3 regions of the Priestia sp. FW507-14D1A genome follow, and region 3 is predicted to be linked to each of the others. Evidence: riboswitches for the same ligand, from Rfam matches in the RefSeq annotation. Region 3 holds a riboswitch; each other region holds the start of a gene.
The links. A riboswitch is a leader RNA that binds a small molecule or an ion and turns the genes downstream of it on or off. The one in region 3 is predicted to bind cobalamin.

Region 1 (5,754 bases), on a different contig from region 3:
CCACAATTAATGAAATAAGTGCGCTCATAAAGGATGATAAAATAATCCCCGCTAAGATGATGGTTTCATTGGCCAAATTGCCGCTTGCGAGTTTCGTAATACCAAAAACTAAAAGAAGAGTAATAAAACCAGATACAATGCCGACTACAGGCAGCGTGAAGATAGACAAACCAAAAATACTCCAATGAAAATAAATTGCCATGACAGAGCCAAGGGTTGCACCTGAGGAAACCCCGATCGTATAAGGATCAGCAAGCGAGTTTCTTAATAGCCCTTGAAAGGCAGCCCCTGCTATTGAAAGCGAAGCTCCTACTAAAAATGCCACCAGTACTCTTGGAAAACGAATTTGCCAAATGATTAAATCCATGTTTTCCGGACCGTGATATAAGGATAGCCCGGTAAGGTGACCAAGAATAATTTTGATTGTATCTCCTACGGTTAACGAAACTGTACCAATAAATACGGCCATAATTACCGAAGTACATACAATAAATAAACTGACTATGTATAAAATAGATGCTTTGTTTAAAAAAATACGTTTAAAAATCAATACGTTCAGCTCCTCTAGGAAACGAGGCGTGATGTTTTACATTACATTAACCATTCATTTTCCTGTCCATAAACCATGCTTCCACCATGCATTAAGTTGGAAACAATCATCTTTTCTTTGTTACGAGTGCTAGACTGTTGAACTTAGGCAACATAGAATAGCGTACTAAAGTTCTCGGTAAAAAAACAAGCGAAAGCCTCTACAAGCTATACTTTTTGTGTTTGCTCCGGGCTTTTATAGTTGTCTATTAACTCATATAGCTTTTCCATATCTACGGCTTCTCTCACATATGCTGCTGCTTTTGAAAAAGACTCCTCTTTTTGCAGGCGACTGTTGAATGTGTCCGTAATAGGCGGCAATTTTTTATGTTTGCGAATTTGATTAAGCAAAGCTCTGCGCAAAGAATCGTTATGAAACACATCATGAACATACGTGCCAATAACGTTGTCTTTAACCGTTCCTTCTTTTTCATGCTCTACCACTGCAAAAGCTTTCGTGGTGCTCTTAGAAACTGTCTTTCCCATATGAATTTCGTAGCCTTCAATCAAAACTCTTTCATTTTCTAACTGGACATACCCAGAAACTCTTTCTGTTTTTTTGCTGGTTGTCATAACGGTTTCCACTGGAAGCAAGCCCAGCCCTTTAATGGATTCAATCCGAGATTCTACTGCATCAGGGTCTGTAATTGTCTCCCCTAGCATTTGATATCCTCCGCAGATGCCAATGACGTGAACGTTCGTTGTGTTCAAGACTTGATTAATGGCTAGAGCCAGGCCGCTTTCTTGTAAAAACTGAGCATCTTCAATCGTATTTTTGCTTCCTGGCAAAACAATTAAATCAGGCGTACCTAATTGCGACGGCTTGGTTACAAGCCTCACGTGACAGTCTTCTTCTAAGCTTAAAGGATCGATGTCTGTAAAATTTGAGATGCGCGGGTACGAGATGACCGCAATATCAATTTCTTTTAACGGATTCACAAGCGTTGAGTAATTTCTAAGTGATAACGAATCTTCCGCATCAATTTCCACGTTGTTCATATAAGGAATAACTCCTAGCACCGGAACACCCGTGTATTCTTCAAACCACTTTAACCCTGGTTTTAAAAGTTCTAAATCTCCTCGAAATTTGTTAATTAACACCCCGATAACTCTAGACTTGTGTTCATCTGGAAGCAATTGAAGAGTACCGACTAGGCTCGCGAAAACGCCACCTTTATCAATATCTCCTACTAACACAACAGGCGCTTCTGCTATTTTTGCAACGCGCATATTTACGAGTTCCCGATCGTTCAAATTGACTTCAGCAGGACTTCCAGCGCCTTCAATCACAATTCGATCATAATGATTGGCAAGCTCTTTATAAGCTTCCGTGATAACGTTCAAACCTTCATTAAAAAATTCTTGCCGATACTGAAAAGCAAACATATTACGTAGCGGTTTTCCATGAACAACTATTTGAGATTCATGATCACGAGTTGGTTTAATTAAAATAGGGTTCATATTGGTTGTTGCTTCTACTCCAGCCGCTTCTGCTTGAATTCCTTGCGCTCTGCCAATTTCTTTTCCATCCATTGTAATGTATGAATTAAGCGCCATATTTTGCGATTTAAACGGTGCAGTTTGATAGCCGTCTTCTTTAAAAATACGGCAAAATGCTGTAGCAATCATGCTTTTTCCAGCGTCTGAGTGCGTTCCTTGAATCATAAGCGGTTTTCCTTTTTTCACTTTTTCCACTCCCTACCACATAAAAAAACCTTAACTGTAAAAGTCAAGGTTTGGTCATGCGCTCATTAACACATTGTCTTGACTTATTTCTCCCACCGAAAAATAAGGGGTTTTTAAAAGCAGGTCTCCTGGCTTATGCTTCATTTTACTTCTGCACCCTTCCTAGTTTGACTAGTGGGTCTTTGCAGGTTCATCCACATTTACAGTAGCGGGGGCTGCACCGGATTTACACCGATTTCCCTATTATCCTCCTTAGAGGCACTTTTAAAATTATTTATTCTTTATTGTAACGAATTTTATAACCATTCACAATAACGATTTTCTTCTATTATTATATATTACTGTGTTTATACTTATTTGGGTCTCGTATGCTATAATAACAATTATTTTCCAAACATCTTATGGAATAGCTAGGAAGGTGCTCACAGTTGAAGAAAAAAATCATTTATGTCTTTATCAGCGTGTTTGTTCTTTATATAGCAATCATATCTTTTTGTATGTATCAAACTGCTCACAAGTCTGTTCCACAAAACGCGGATTATGTGCTCGTTTTAGGTTCTAAAGTAGATGGTGATCAAATGTCTCCTAGTTTAAAAGAACGAGTAAAGACGGCTTTATCTTATTTACAAGCAAATCAACAGACAAAAGTTATCGTAACGGGCGGAAAAGGATCTGATGAAGAAATTTCTGAAGCAGAAGCAGCCTATCGTTTTCTGCGAAAAGAAGGAATTAAAAAGAATCGAATTATAAAAGAAGATCAGTCAACTTCTACTTTTGAGAATTTCACTTTTACTAAACAGAAAGTTGATATTCAACACAAAAAAGTCGTGCTTGTTAGCAGTGATTTTCATTTATTTCGCGCCTCTATTATTGCCAAACGTCAAGGCTTTGACGTTTATCCTTTAGGTGCAAAAACACCAAATTCAATTAAACTTCAAGCCTACTTTCGTGAGTATGCTGCTATTTTAAAAACATGGCTGTTTGATAAATAAATAGAGTAAGTATTCTACAAATAAAAAACACGGCATGAATTCATGCCGTGTTTTTTATTAATCATCTGTATCGATAACTGCTTTTGGTAAACCTGTGTATTTCGCCCAGTAGAAAATACCGAGTGAAAAAAGAGCAATTAAAATTAAGTCAAGCGGGTTGCTTAGCACACCTTGTCCTCCACCAAATGAACCTAGATAAGAGATAACAAGCATAATAATATAATAAGCAACTAGCCACCAAGCAGATTTAAGCTGCTGTGCAAATTTTACAACGTCAGTTGGTACGTATTTCTTAAACGCTACGTAGATAACAACCATTAGAAGCTGTGATCCTAGCAGCCAAGAAATTGTCGTCCACCCTGACCAGTATACAATGTATGAACAGAAAATAAATGAAACAGGAGCAATAACGCTCATGCCTTTTAATTTAAAAGGTTTTTTAAGGTCTTTTGCATTTACTCTGAATGCAGCAGCTGAAATTGGCGCAATCGCATAAGACAGAATAAGTGCCACTGAACATACGTTTACTAGCGCTTCCCAAGAAGGAAATGGCAGTGTCCAGAATACGGACATTCCAAATGATAGCCATAGTGACGCACGTGGAATTCCTGTTTTCTTATCTACTTTTGAGAAACGTTTAAATAATGTTCCATTACGAGACCAAGCATAAACTAAACGAGAAGTTGTATTCATGAAGATGTTCCCGTTACCGCCTGGTGATAAAATAGCATCAAAAATAACAAGCGTTACTAACCAGCCAAGGCCTAAAATAAGTGCAATATCTTTAAATGGTAAAGAGAATTGCTCTTGAATTGTTCCCCATCCTCCTGATAGCATATCAGCCGGGATGTTACCAATGAACAATACTTGCAGTGCTGTGTAAATAATCGCTGAAAGTACAATACAGATAATGAGCGCGATTGGAATATTACGCTGCGGGTTTTTAACTTCACTGGCTACAGAAACAATAGGGTGAAGTCCTAGGTAAGCAAACATAACGCCACCTGTTGAAATGGCTGCTTGAATACCATTAAAACCAAACGGAGTAAAATCGCCAGTTGTAAAGTTAGCTGATTTAAAGTGATAAGCTAACACGACGATAATTGTAAGAGGAACCGCATATTTAAACACAGATATAATAACATTTGACTTAGCAAATGCTTTTACACTTACGTAGTTAATGATAAAAAATAGCGTTAATAACGCGAACTGAAATAACCAGCCGACTGTAGTAGGCGATTCAGAACCATGTTTAGTTAGACCAGGAAGCCAAAACGCAACATACTGACGTACAGCCGTTACCTCGATGGCAATCAAACTTGTGTAAGCAATAATGGTAATGAATGAAATTAAGTAACCCACTAAATGACCATGTGAGTAAACCGGATAACGGATAATTCCACCGGTACGCGGCAGCGCTGCTCCAAGTTCAGCATACACTAAACCGATAAGTAAAATGATGACTCCGCCAATCAGCCACGAAAAACTTCCGGCTGGACCAGCCTTTGACGCTACGTTACTAACCGCAAATAACCAGGCGGAACCAAAAATAGCCCCCATCCCAATTAACGTTAGGTCAAGTAACGATATTGATTTTTTAAACTTTCCTTGATTTCCTTGATCAGACATAATATCCTCCTTTAAAATTTCCACTCCACACATCTACGCCCTTGCGTCCGATATGGGATTCTTTACATCATCCTCCTCTTACTAAGACCTCACAAGTGGATATGTTAACAAATATTCTCTAAAAAACCAAGTTAAAAACTTTATTTTTTTGTAAAACATCGTTGAATTACTTATGTATAGCGCATAAATTCCACAGAAGATTTGAGGACTACTCCTCCTATTTAACCGCATTTTTCTTAGGTTAAACATAAAAGAATATTCAAACTATTTACCGAAAAAAAGAGGCTGAGACATAACGAAATCAACCGCTAGAAGCAGTTACATACGCAACACCTAGGCTTGCCATACCAATAAAAAAATCCGAACGATTCATCGTTCGGATTTTGCTTCAACTAAAATAATTTTTTCCGTACCTCTTTTTTTGCTTATTTAAATACTTTTACACGTTCACTTAGCGGTTGAAATTCTTTTTCACCCGCAGGTGCCACGGGATTACCAAATGGCATTTGGGCAATTAATTTCCATGAGCTTGGAATATTCCAAGCTGCTTTTACTTCATCGTCAATCAATGGATTGTAATGCTGTAATGTTGCTCCTAGGCCTTCGAGCTCAAGCGCTTTCCAAATCACATGCTGAAGCATGCCTGATGATTGGTTAGACCAAACCGGGAAATTTTCGCTGTAAGATGCAAACTGCTTCTGCAGTCCTTCCACTACTTCTTGATCTTCAAAGAAAAGAACTGTTCCATAGCCGCTTCCGAATAAGTTCATTTTTTGATCCGTATCTGAAAAATTTTCAGCAGGAACAATTTTACGAAGCGTTTCTCTCGTAATATCCCATACTTTATCATGCTGTTCGC
Region 2 (5,754 bases), on a different contig from region 3:
GTCAGCCGTTAGAAGTTATTTTTGAAAATATTTTAAATGGCTTTAAGCAGCACTGTTCATAAAATGTCCTGCTTTTGTCACATCTAGTATATAGATTTTTAGAGAAAAATCGCATATACTTTATAAGAAAAAGGATGTCTATCGGCATCCTTTTTCTTTATGTAAATAGCCAAACAGTGTAGGGGGAGTTATGAAAGTGATTGTTACGACTGCTGGTCGAACAAATGAACAGATGACTGTAAAAGCCAAACAAGTAGCCGCTGATTTAAGTATACCTTTTGTAGTAAGAGAGAAGAAATCCGTTGCAGATCTTCAAAATCTTCAAGCTGCAGACGTGCTGGTTGTCGGTAAGAATAGAGTAGAATTGCATGTCCAAAATGAAGAGGAACCTATTTTTTTTCATCCAAATTCCGCTATGTTTAGAGTAAAGAGATGGCTGCGAGGAGAACGTGATCCGTTTATTGAAGCTGCTGGTTTAGAAAAAGGAATGAGCGTGCTTGACTGTACACTTGGTCTTGCATCGGATAGTATGATGGCGAGCGCAGCGGTAGGGAAAAGCGGGAAAGTTGTCGGACTAGAAGGCAACCGCTATGTAGCTTATTTAGTCAAACAAGGACTTTTAAATTGGGAAAGTGACGTACAAGAGTTGAACGATGCAATGAAGCGTATAAACGTGGTTCATCAAAATTTTGAATCGTTTTTGGCGTGTTGTGAAGATAATTCTTTTGATGTTGTCTACTTTGATCCTATGTTTCAAGAGCAAATTGATGAATCGAATGGAATTAACGGTATTAAAGCAATAGCACTGTATACTACGCTGACGCCAATGGCTATACAAGAAGCAAAAAGAGTAGCCAAACAAAAGATCGTGCTAAAAGATCATTGGAAAAGCAGTCGTTTTGAAGAACATGGATTTACCGTACAAAAACGAAAAACATCAAAATTTCATTACGGGACAATTGATATACAATAATAAACAAAAAAGTAAAATGAATCCTGATCATTGAAAAAACTTCCAAAACCTTTTAGGAATTAAAAAGTTTTGGAAGTTTTTTTTATGAATTTCATCTAAAGTTCATAAAAGTATGATATATTTTTGAACATAAAAATACTTTTGTGTTTAAGCATCCAGCAAAAAAGGAATATCTTGTATAGGTTTCCGCTCGGTGTGACAACCTCAAATAGAAGAAGGAAGGTGCTAACTAAAAAGTCTTCGAATGCCCGTAGGCAGCATAAATGAATAAGCAAATATAGGTAAAAAATTAATAAGTATGTTACAATACCTAGTGAGTTATAACAATGAATTTTACGATATGAAAAGACCATATGGGAAAAGATGAGAAAGGAAAGATACGAATGCCTAGATGGATAAAAAGAATGCTAATTGTATTTATTACAGTATTTACATTTGGGCTTGTCACTCCACCAGAATATTTATACGTTGATGATGCAAAAGCGGACAAGCAACATAAAGCAGGGTATGTAAGAGAAACAACTCCTGTCACAGCTGTTATAGAAGATATTCATTTGCCATATGAAGAACCAAAATATGAAGACGTTTCATCATTTGTTACGTATGCAATGGAATCAGCTGAAAAACAGTCAGTGGAAAAATTTGGAACAAAAATTGGACCTGTCATTGAAGATGAATTTCGTCTAGCAGTGTTACCTAAAATTGAAGAAGTGCTGACCGACATTGGCACTGAACGTGAACAGTCGATTCAGAATCTCGAGATAAGCGAGCACCCTGCTGCTGGCTACGGTGAAAAGATTTTCCATGTATATGACCGGGAAACCGGTCAGGACTTAATACGATTTCATGTACGGCGTGAAAATCCTCCAAAAGATGGATACTGGTTTAATTTTCACTATCATGCGGCTGCAGATAATTTTCAGAAGCATTATGATTTAGGGAAAATTTATTGGAACCGAAACATGCCGCCTAAATGGTTTAGCTGATAATAGACACAACATTCTGCGATTTCGAAATGTTAGCTTTTTTAAGCTAGCATTTTTTTACGTCTAAAACCGTTATGGTCTAAATAAGCTGAAACATTAGCACAATGATAAAAAAATCGTTTATAATGAAGTCAGACTTCTTACCATAGAATAGGGAGAAGGAACGAATAGATGTTGGAGGTAACATAATGAAACAATTTACGGAAGAAAAACAATTTCGCGAACAAATTAAGAACGAAACACTAAGCGTTGGAATTTTTACGACAACGTGGTGTCCTGATTGCAAACGTTTGGATATGTTCATTGATGAAATCGTTGACGAAAATACAGATAAAGCATGGTTTAAAATTGATAAGGATGAGTTTGAAGAACTTTCTGCTGAAAACAATGTAATGGGTATTCCTTCTCTTCTTGTATATAAAAACGGTGAAAAAATTGCACACTTGCACAGTGCAAATGCTAAAACGCCTGAAGCGGTCCGTGAATTTTTAGCAACTCTTTAATTCCTTAAGCTGCGAGAGCATTCTCGCAGCTTTTTTTGTGAGAATGGCTATTTCCATTTTTCCATGAGTGGGGTATACTAGGACAAGTGAATAATCGTAAAGCAATAAGGTCTCAATTTAAAGATTGAGTGAAAAGGGAAGTCTGGTGAAAAACCAGCGCGGTCCCGCCACTGTAAGCGCTCTGTGCGTAAGTCAGGAGACCTGCCTTATTGTTAGCTGTGAAACCTTCGAGGAAGGGTGAAGCAGGGTAATGAACATACATATCAAGTATAGTGAACGGATTCTTTTCCTGCTTATCTTGACGTTACCTGCTTTGCTTTCAATTGAAAGTAAAGCTTTTTTATTTTGAAGCTGCCTGCGAGCAGTATACATAGTCAAAGCGGAAAAACGGGATAGCGCTGCTTTTTGCATGATCATTTGCTTTTTCTTTAACGTGGAGGTTTCGTATTCACAATGAACAATATATAGGGGGAGTATTTAGATGAAAAAATGGCTTTCGTATTCCATTATTGCACTGTTAGTCATCGTACTTGCTGCATGCGGTGCAGGCAACCAAAGCAACAGTGATAAAAAAACGAAGCAAGATACGGAACAAACGTCACAAGCTGCATTTCCAGTGAAGGTAAAAGACGCGCGTGATAAAGAAATCACGTTGAAAAAACAGCCTAAGAAAATTGTTTCCTTAATGCCAAGTAATACGGAGATTGTATATGCCCTTGGCCTTGAAAAAGAATTAGTCGGTGTTACAAGCAACGATGATTATCCTAAAAGCGTAAAGAAAAAAGCGCAGGTAGGAGATATGAACGTTAATGCGGAAAAAGTTATTGCTTTAAATCCTGATTTAGTGCTGGCACACGCTTCAAGTATGGGCGTTTCGGATGAAGTATTTAAACAAATTGAAAGTGCGGGTATTCCGGTATTTGTTGTAAAAGATTCAACAACGTTTGATACGGTTTATGATTCTATTACGCAAATCGGTAAATTAACAGGTAAAACAAAAGAAGCTAATCAAACAATTAAAGACATGAAAGAAAAAGTAGCTTCAATTGAGAAAAAAGCAAAAACGATTTCAAAAGAAGATCGTAAAAAAGTATGGATAGAGGTATCAGGAGCTCCTGAGATTTATACAACAGGAAAAGGTACGTTCATGAACGAAATGCTTACTATGATCGGTGCGGATAACGTAGCAGCTAGTGAAAAGGGTTGGGTTAAGTTTTCTGAAGAGCAAGTTGTTAAGTTAAACCCTGACGTTATTATCGCAACGTATGATGCAGACAAAAATGAGATTATGAAGCGTCCCGCTTGGAGCAGCATGACTGCTGTAAAAGAGGGTAACATCGAGAAGGTTGATCAAAACAAAATCAATCGCTTAGGACCTCGTATTGTAGATGGCTTAGAGGACTTAGCAAAAGCAGTATACCCTGAGGTGTACAATAAATAAGAAGAGGGACCATATTCCAGTTCGAATTGAAAAGGGGATTGGTCCCTTTTCACATCTTAAAATTGAAGAACGGCCTGAGCTTTTAATCATGAAAACCGAGACTTCTTATAAAACATACAGCTCAGGGGTTTTAGGAACAGGCATTACGGAAACGGACACCTTTTACAATCGATTTGTTCACAAAGACTATTATTCAGATACTCCTTCTTTGGAGTATGAGCAATATTTGATGAAAGAAAATGTGCGCCATGAGCAAATCGTAGGGTTGATGACAGCCGTTTGGTTAAAAGAAAGAGCGGTTTACTGTTATGAAGGCTACGGAGTAAGAGTAGCTTCCGTGATAACGGCTGGAGTAGGAAACGCAGTAGATATTACAGCTGATGAAGCTGTCCCGTTCTATTCCTCTCCCGGTACAATTAATATGTTTTTTTTCGTGGAAGGTACGCTTACGGATGCAGCGTTTTTACAGCTTTTTATCGCGGCCACAGAAGCTAAAACAAAAACGCTGTCACAGCTGGGTGTCATAGATTCGGCTACAAAGACGATTGCTACGGGAACATCTACGGACAGCATCTCAGTTGCAGCGTCTCAGCAAGGAGCATTATATGAATATGCAGGCTCTATGACCGCTTTAGGGCAAGCGGTAGCCAAGCTGGTGAAAATAAGCTTAGAGCAGGGACTTAAGGGAAAGAGGTGAAGAAATGAGTATTACACAAGCGATAATTGCACACATGACGGCCATGACGATTGCTTTACTAATTGACCGAATTATAGGTGACCCCGAAAATTGGCCGCATCCCGTTCGCTGGTTCGGCAAATGGATTTATTGGATGGATTCCAGATTAAATACAGGTGCAGGAAAACGATTCAAAGGATTGCTTCTTGTGATAAGTATGGCTGTGCTCGCAGGAGTTGTTCCCTTTTTGTTCCTCCATGCTTTGTACGGAGTTCATTTTATAGCAGGTGTTATAGTAGAGGGCGTAATGATTGCGACTACTATATCCACTCGTTCTTTAAGCGAAGCTGCCTATAAGGTACAAAAGCCGCTTCAGCTAGGAGATATGGAGAAAGCTAGATATGAAGTAAGCATGATTGTGGGACGAGATACAGATCGTTTGTCAGAAGGAGAAATTGCCAGAGCGACGGTAGAGACCGTGGCTGAAAATACAAGTGATGGTATTACAGCTCCGCTTTTTTATGCATTTATAGGAGGAGGAGCCCTAGCATTTTTTTACCGGGCTATTAACACATGTGATTCGATGGTTGGGTACAAAAATGACCGCTACTTTCTGTTCGGCTACTTTAGTGCAAAAACCGATGACGTATTAAACTATATTCCAAGTCGGTTAACTGCAGTGGTGATGACGGCTGTTAATGTAGCAAAAAGCCAGTATTCTCTTGGGCATGTAACGAGTTTGATTAAGCGTGATGCTAAGAAGCATCCAAGTCCAAATAGCGGATACGGGGAAAGCGCAGTGGCGGCTCTGTTAGGTATTCAACTCGGCGGACTTAATACATATAAAGGCATAGAATCTAATCGTGCAAAAATGGGTGAACCACTCATTCCCCTGCAAGCCGGTCATATTGAACAAGCTGTTTTCATTATGAAAAGGACGGTCTATGCTACGTGGTTATTATATTTTTTGTTAGGAGGAGTTATTAGTGCTATTACCTACACATGGAGCTAATCCTACTGTCTTTTTAAAAGCAATAGGGGCCGAGAATTTGTCGCATATAAAAGACTTTAGCGTGAACACAAATCCTTTAGGGGCTCCCCTTGTGCTTCACGAAAAGTGGAACGAATTCAAGGATGCAGCGTTTAGTTATCCTGATCCTCAAGTAACGAAGCTG
Region 3 (5,754 bases):
TGGAACAACCCGAGATTTTTGGTAGAATAGTAAGTGAGTTCTTAGCTACTACATAATTAGGAGGAAATAAAGATGACAGTTGAATGGACATCAGTACGTCAGTATGAAGACATTTTATACGAAACATATAACGGAATCGCTAAAATTACGATTAACCGTCCGGAAGTGCACAATGCATTCCGTCCAAAAACAGTAATGGAATTGATCGATGCATTTGCTTATGCTCGTGACGATGCAAGCGTTGGAGTAATTGTATTAGCAGGTGCTGGGGATAAAGCATTTTGCTCAGGCGGAGACCAAAGAGTTCGCGGCCACGGCGGCTATGTAGGAGAAGATGAAATTCCACGTCTAAACGTTCTAGATTTACAGCGTTTAATTCGCGTAATTCCAAAGCCGGTTGTTGCGATGGTATCAGGCTATGCAATTGGCGGAGGCCACGTTCTTCACGTTGTATGTGACTTAACAATTGCAGCGGATAACGCAGTCTTTGGACAAACAGGTCCTAAAGTAGGAAGCTTCGATGCAGGATATGGCTCTGGTTACTTAGCTCGCATCGTAGGTCATAAGAAAGCGCGTGAGATCTGGTTCTTATGCCGTCAGTACAACGCTCAAGAAGCACTAGACATGGGATTAGTAAACACGGTCGTTCCATTAGAACAGCTTGAAGCTGAAACAATTCAATGGTGTGAAGAGATGTTAGAAAAAAGTCCAACCGCTCTTCGTTTCTTAAAAGCAGCATTTAATGCTGATACGGATGGCTTAGCTGGTATCCAGCAATTTGCGGGTGACGCAACGCTTCTTTATTACACAACCGATGAGGCAAAAGAAGGTCGCGATGCATTTAAGGAAAAACGCAATCCAGACTTCCAACAGTTCCCACGTTTCCCTTAAACAGCTGAAACAGCTTGGTGATTATCATCAGGCTGTTTTTTCAATTTAATTTAGTTAATCAGTATAAAAAGGAGAGAAATTCATGAGTAGCCAAACGATTCCTAATGGGCTTATGCAAAGAGCATATTTGACGCCAAATCGAGTGGCGGTAGAAACACCGCAAACGTCTCTTACGTTTCAAGAGCTTCATAAACGTGTTCAAAAAGTAGCACAGCAGCTTTCGTTTAACGGTGTAAAGCAAGGCGATACCATTGCTTTATACATGAAAAATAGAGTGGAGTTTATTGAGATTTTACATGCGGTTTCTTATATTGGCGCCCGGTTGCTGCTCGTCAACACGCGTTTGACAAACGAAGAAATTAATTATCAGCTAACAGATGCAAACGTGTCGTTGCTTATTGCGGATGAAACATTTTTAATGAGAGAATTCCAAAGTTCCATTACTCAGCTTACTTTACCTGCTTTAAAAAGTTCTCCAGAAGCAGAAACAGGTTTTCAAAAAACGTGGAATCTCGAGGACACATTCACCATTATGTATACGTCTGGAACAACAGGTCATCCAAAAGGAGTGCTGCAGACATATGGAAATCACTGGTGGAGTTCCGTTGGCTCAGCGCTTAATTTAGGATTAAATGAAAAAGACTGCTGGCTTATAGCGGTTCCTTTGTTTCATATTAGCGGCTTATCTATTTTAATGCGGAGCGTCTTTTACGGAATGAAAATCATTTTAGAAGAACGGTTTGAAGCAAGAGCAGTAAATGAAGCGATTGAAAACAAAGGGGTAACGATTATTTCGGTTGTCACTTCCATGCTGTCCAACATGCTCGATGAGTTAGGGGAACGGAAATATCCGCATACGTTTCGATGCATGCTTTTAGGAGGAGGACCTGCACCGCTTACTATTTTAGAAGCTTGTGTGAGTAAAGAAATTCCTGTTTATCAAACGTATGGAATGACAGAAACATCTTCACAGTTCGTTACGCTTTCACCTGAAGATAGTTTGCGAAAACTGGGATCAGCAGGTAAACCATTATTTCCATGTGCAATGAAAATTGTAGATGAAAAAGGAAATGAGACCAGCGAAGCAGGAGAAATTATTGTTAAAGGTCCAAATGTTACAAAAGGATATTTAAATAAACCTGAAGCTACTGAAAAAGCAATTCAACAAGGCTGGTTCTATACAGGAGACATCGGGAAAGTGGATGAAGAAGGCTTTCTATATGTGTTAGACAGACGTTCAGACCTTATTATTTCAGGTGGAGAAAATGTATATCCAGCTGAAATTGAAAATGTTTTGTTGAAGCATCCCGCTGTTAAAGAGGCCGGTGTAACGGGAGTAGCTGACGAAAAATGGGGACAAGTGCCAGCTGCATGTGTTGTTGTAAACGAAGACGTTTCAGATGAAGAATTATCTTTACACATTCAACAATTTTTAGCAAAGTACAAACTTCCAAAGTATTTCGTTCGAGTACAGGAGCTGCCGCGAACGGCTTCTAATAAAATCATACGCCGGAAGCTATCATCGTTCATACAGAAAGGGAGCTAATCGATGATTATAAAAAAAGTACATCTTTATAAAATTGACATGAAGCTTCTTTCTCCTTTTTCAACAAGCTATGGTACAGTGCAGGATCGAGAATTGATTTTGCTTGAAGTAGAAGATGAACAAGGATTTACAGGGTGGGGAGAAGTAGTTGCTTTTTCATCTCCTTGGTATACGGAAGAAACGATTCAGACGTGTTTTCATATGTTAGACGATTTTTTAATTCCCTCGCTTCTTCATCAGCAGCTTCAAAAACCAGAGGATGTTCAAAAGTTATTCAAACCTCTAAAGCGAAATAACATGGCTAAAGCAGCTTTAGACTGTGCTGTGTGGGATTTGTATGCAAAGCGGCAGAACAAACCGTTATCTGAAGTAATTGGAGGAGTAAGGTCTGCTGTAGAAGCTGGAGTGGTAGTTGGCTTAAATGATATTTCCATAATGAAAGAACAAATAAAGACTTACATGAAAGATGGCTATAAGCGCTTTAAAGTGAAAATTAAGCCGGGTGCTGACTATGAGCTACTGAAACAAATTCGAGATGAATTTCCAAGCATTCCTCTTATGGCTGATGCCAATTCAGCCTATACGTTAAGCGATAGTGATTCATTGAAGAAACTAGATGAATTGAATTTAATGATGATCGAACAGCCGTTAAGTTCTGATGATATCCTTGATCATCGATTGTTACAAAAGCAAATGCAGACGCCAATTTGCTTAGATGAAAGTATTGTGAGCTATGAAGATGCACGTCATGCAATTGAACAAAGAAGCTGTAAGATTATCAATGTGAAAATCGGTCGAGTTGGCGGAATGTCCGTAGCAAAGCAAATTCATGATTTGTGCGCCCAGTATGGTGTAAGACTTTGGGTTGGCGGAATGTTAGAAGCCGGGATTTCAAGAGCTCATAACATCGCCCTTGCGACATTGCCTTCTTTCACGATACCAGGTGATATTTCTGCGTCATCTCGCTATTGGGAAAAAGATATTATTAAGCCCGAAGTAGAGGTAGAAGCCGGAGTAATAAAGGTGAAGGGAAAACCGGGGATAGGATACGATATCGATAAAAACTTTATCAAAACAATCACAGCATTTGAAAAAGAATACCAATAATTAAAAACCGTTTTTTATGTAAAACGGTTTTTTTTATTGAGGTTGTCAATGTTTAGTAGAAAAATAGGACAAATTTTTTAAAAAGAGCACATTGTTCCATCAAGCGTGTCAAAACATGTTATGATGGAATAGTTTGATGAAAAAAGTCGAAGAGTTTTATCGTAAAAAACAAAATTATTTTTGAAAATAGGTTGATAGTTTTCTAAGTTGTCCTATATAATGTGTTTATAACATAACACAATATGTTGTTTTGAAATCGATAATAAAATACTATATTTTGTGTTTTCCAGTGAAAAAGGTGTCTGATAAAAAGACTTAAAAGGGAATTTGGTGAAAATCCAAAGCTGTCCCCGCAACTGTGAATGCTGATGAAATAAGGAGATCCACTGTGAGTAAACATCATGGGAAGGCCTTAAAGTAAAAAGAAGCATAAGTCAGGAGACCTGCCTTTTTTATGTCGTTTTATCTTCTTCGGGAGGTGAGAGGGTAGAGCGAGGATTGAGAAAAGACTTAGTGTCTTCTTCTATCTTCGTTCTATTCGCTCACCGAGGTACGGTGAGCGATTTTTTATTTTGAAGTGAAGAGAGGAGCCATATTTATGGTGAATACATTAAAGCCTACAATTCTACATGAATTAACTGCATATATTGAACGTTTAAAAAATGAATTTACGCAGCTTGATTTTTCTTTGTATGAGGAAAAGGTTATTCAAACTGTTACAGTAAAGGAAAATATGACGGACGAAAAGGTTGCAAACGTCCTAATTTTAGCAGCCTTAGAGCGTATTTCAATGGAAGAACCAGATTGGACGTACGTAGCGGCAGACGTCTACTTAAACGAACTATATCGAAAAGCAGCGGACAACCGAGGTTATGATAAAAAAGAGAAGTACGGTTCGTTTTATCAGCTTATTCAAGAACTAACAAAAATCGGCATTTATAATAAACAGCTATTAAAAACATATACAGAAGAAGAAATTAATGAAATTGCTTCAGTCATTATTCCTGAACGCGATCGTTTATTTACATACATTGGATTGTTGACATTAGCAGATCGCTATTTAGCGACATCACATGATAAGCGCGTATACGAATTACCGCAAGAACGTTTTCTTATCATTGCTATGACGCTGATGTCTCAAGAAAAGAAAGAAAATCGAACAGCATTAGTAAAAGAAGCGTACTGGGCGCTTTCTAGTCTATATATGACGGTTGCCACACCAACGCTTTCAAACGCAGGAAAGAGCTACGGACAGCTATCTAGCTGCTTTATTGATACGATTGATGACAGCTTACGCGGTATTTATGATAGCAATACAGATTTGGCCACGCTTAGTAAAAATGGAGGCGGAATTGGTGTCTACCTCGGTCATATTAGAAGCCGAGGAAGTGAGATAAAAGGTTTTAAAGGCGTATCATCAGGAACAATTCCATGGATGAAACAGCTAAATAATACGGCTGTAAGTGTCGATCAGCTAGGTCAACGACAAGGGGCTATTGCCGTATATTTAGACGTATGGCATAAAGACATCTTTTCATTCTTAGACGCGCGGTTGAACAATGGTGACGAACGCCAGCGCACGCATGATTTATTCACTGGCGTATGTTTGCCAGATTTGTTTATGGAAAAAGTAGAAGCACGTGAAGACTGGCACTTATTCGATCCTCACGAAGTTCGTACGCTGATGGGCTACTCGTTAGAAGATTTTTATGATGAAGAAGAAGGCAGCGGTTCGTTCCGCACTCGTTACGCTGAGTGTGTAAATAATGAACAGCTTTCAAGAGAGACAGTACCTGCTATTGAAATCTTCAAGCGCATTATGCTTTCGCAGCTTGAAACGGGGACGCCTTATATGTTCTATCGTGATACGGTTAACCGAGCTAATCAAAACCGCCACGAGGGCATGATCTACTGCAGCAACTTATGTACAGAAATTACGCAAAACCAAAGCACAACGGTCGTAACAGAGGAAATTACGGAAGACGGAAAAATTATTATTACAAAGAATCCGGGCGATTTTGTTGTATGTAATCTTTCTTCTATCAACTTAGCGAGAGCCGTAACTGAAGATGTGCTTGAACGTTTAATTCCAATTCAAGTACGCATGCTTGATAACGTTATTGAGTTAAATGATTTGCCGGTACTTCAAGCAAAACTAACAAACCAAAAGTACCGCGCAGTAGGGCTTGGCACATTTGGTTGGAACCATT

Region 1: linked by a shared signal. The riboswitch ahead of AC3WJG_RS22020 (cobyric acid synthase) and the one ahead of AC3WJG_RS08450 (ribonucleoside-diphosphate reductase subunit alpha) in region 3 are both predicted to bind cobalamin.
Region 2: linked by a shared signal. The riboswitch ahead of AC3WJG_RS19525 (ABC transporter substrate-binding protein) and the one ahead of AC3WJG_RS08450 (ribonucleoside-diphosphate reductase subunit alpha) in region 3 are both predicted to bind cobalamin.

What each region holds. Positions count from the first base shown of each region.
Region 1 is NZ_JBYSWQ010000007.1:159,373-165,126, reverse strand. It holds gene AC3WJG_RS22025 (FecCD family ABC transporter permease) at 1-550, opposite strand, end outside; gene AC3WJG_RS22020 (cobyric acid synthase) at 757-2,283, opposite strand; cobalamin riboswitch at 2,376-2,555, opposite strand; gene AC3WJG_RS22015 (YdcF family protein) at 2,703-3,266, shown strand; gene AC3WJG_RS22010 (APC family permease) at 3,324-4,895, opposite strand; gene AC3WJG_RS22005 (nitroreductase family protein) at 5,321-5,754, opposite strand, start outside.
Region 2 is NZ_JBYSWQ010000006.1:6,549-12,302, reverse strand. It holds gene AC3WJG_RS19545 (BrxA/BrxB family bacilliredoxin) at 1-62, shown strand, start outside; gene AC3WJG_RS19540 (class I SAM-dependent methyltransferase) at 197-973, shown strand; gene AC3WJG_RS19535 (YpjP family protein) at 1,357-1,959, shown strand; gene AC3WJG_RS19530 (thioredoxin family protein) at 2,148-2,462, shown strand; cobalamin riboswitch at 2,553-2,685, shown strand; gene AC3WJG_RS19525 (ABC transporter substrate-binding protein) at 2,944-3,903, shown strand; gene AC3WJG_RS19520 (adenosylcobinamide amidohydrolase) at 3,884-4,600, shown strand; gene cbiB (adenosylcobinamide-phosphate synthase CbiB) at 4,605-5,591, shown strand; gene cobD (threonine-phosphate decarboxylase CobD) at 5,566-5,754, shown strand, end outside.
Region 3 is NZ_JBYSWQ010000001.1:1,550,306-1,556,059, reverse strand. It holds gene menH (2-succinyl-6-hydroxy-2,4-cyclohexadiene-1-carboxylate synthase) at 1-56, shown strand, start outside; gene menB (1,4-dihydroxy-2-naphthoyl-CoA synthase) at 73-891, shown strand; gene AC3WJG_RS08460 (o-succinylbenzoate--CoA ligase) at 974-2,437, shown strand; gene menC (o-succinylbenzoate synthase) at 2,441-3,544, shown strand; cobalamin riboswitch at 3,824-4,009, shown strand; gene AC3WJG_RS08450 (ribonucleoside-diphosphate reductase subunit alpha) at 4,143-5,754, shown strand, end outside.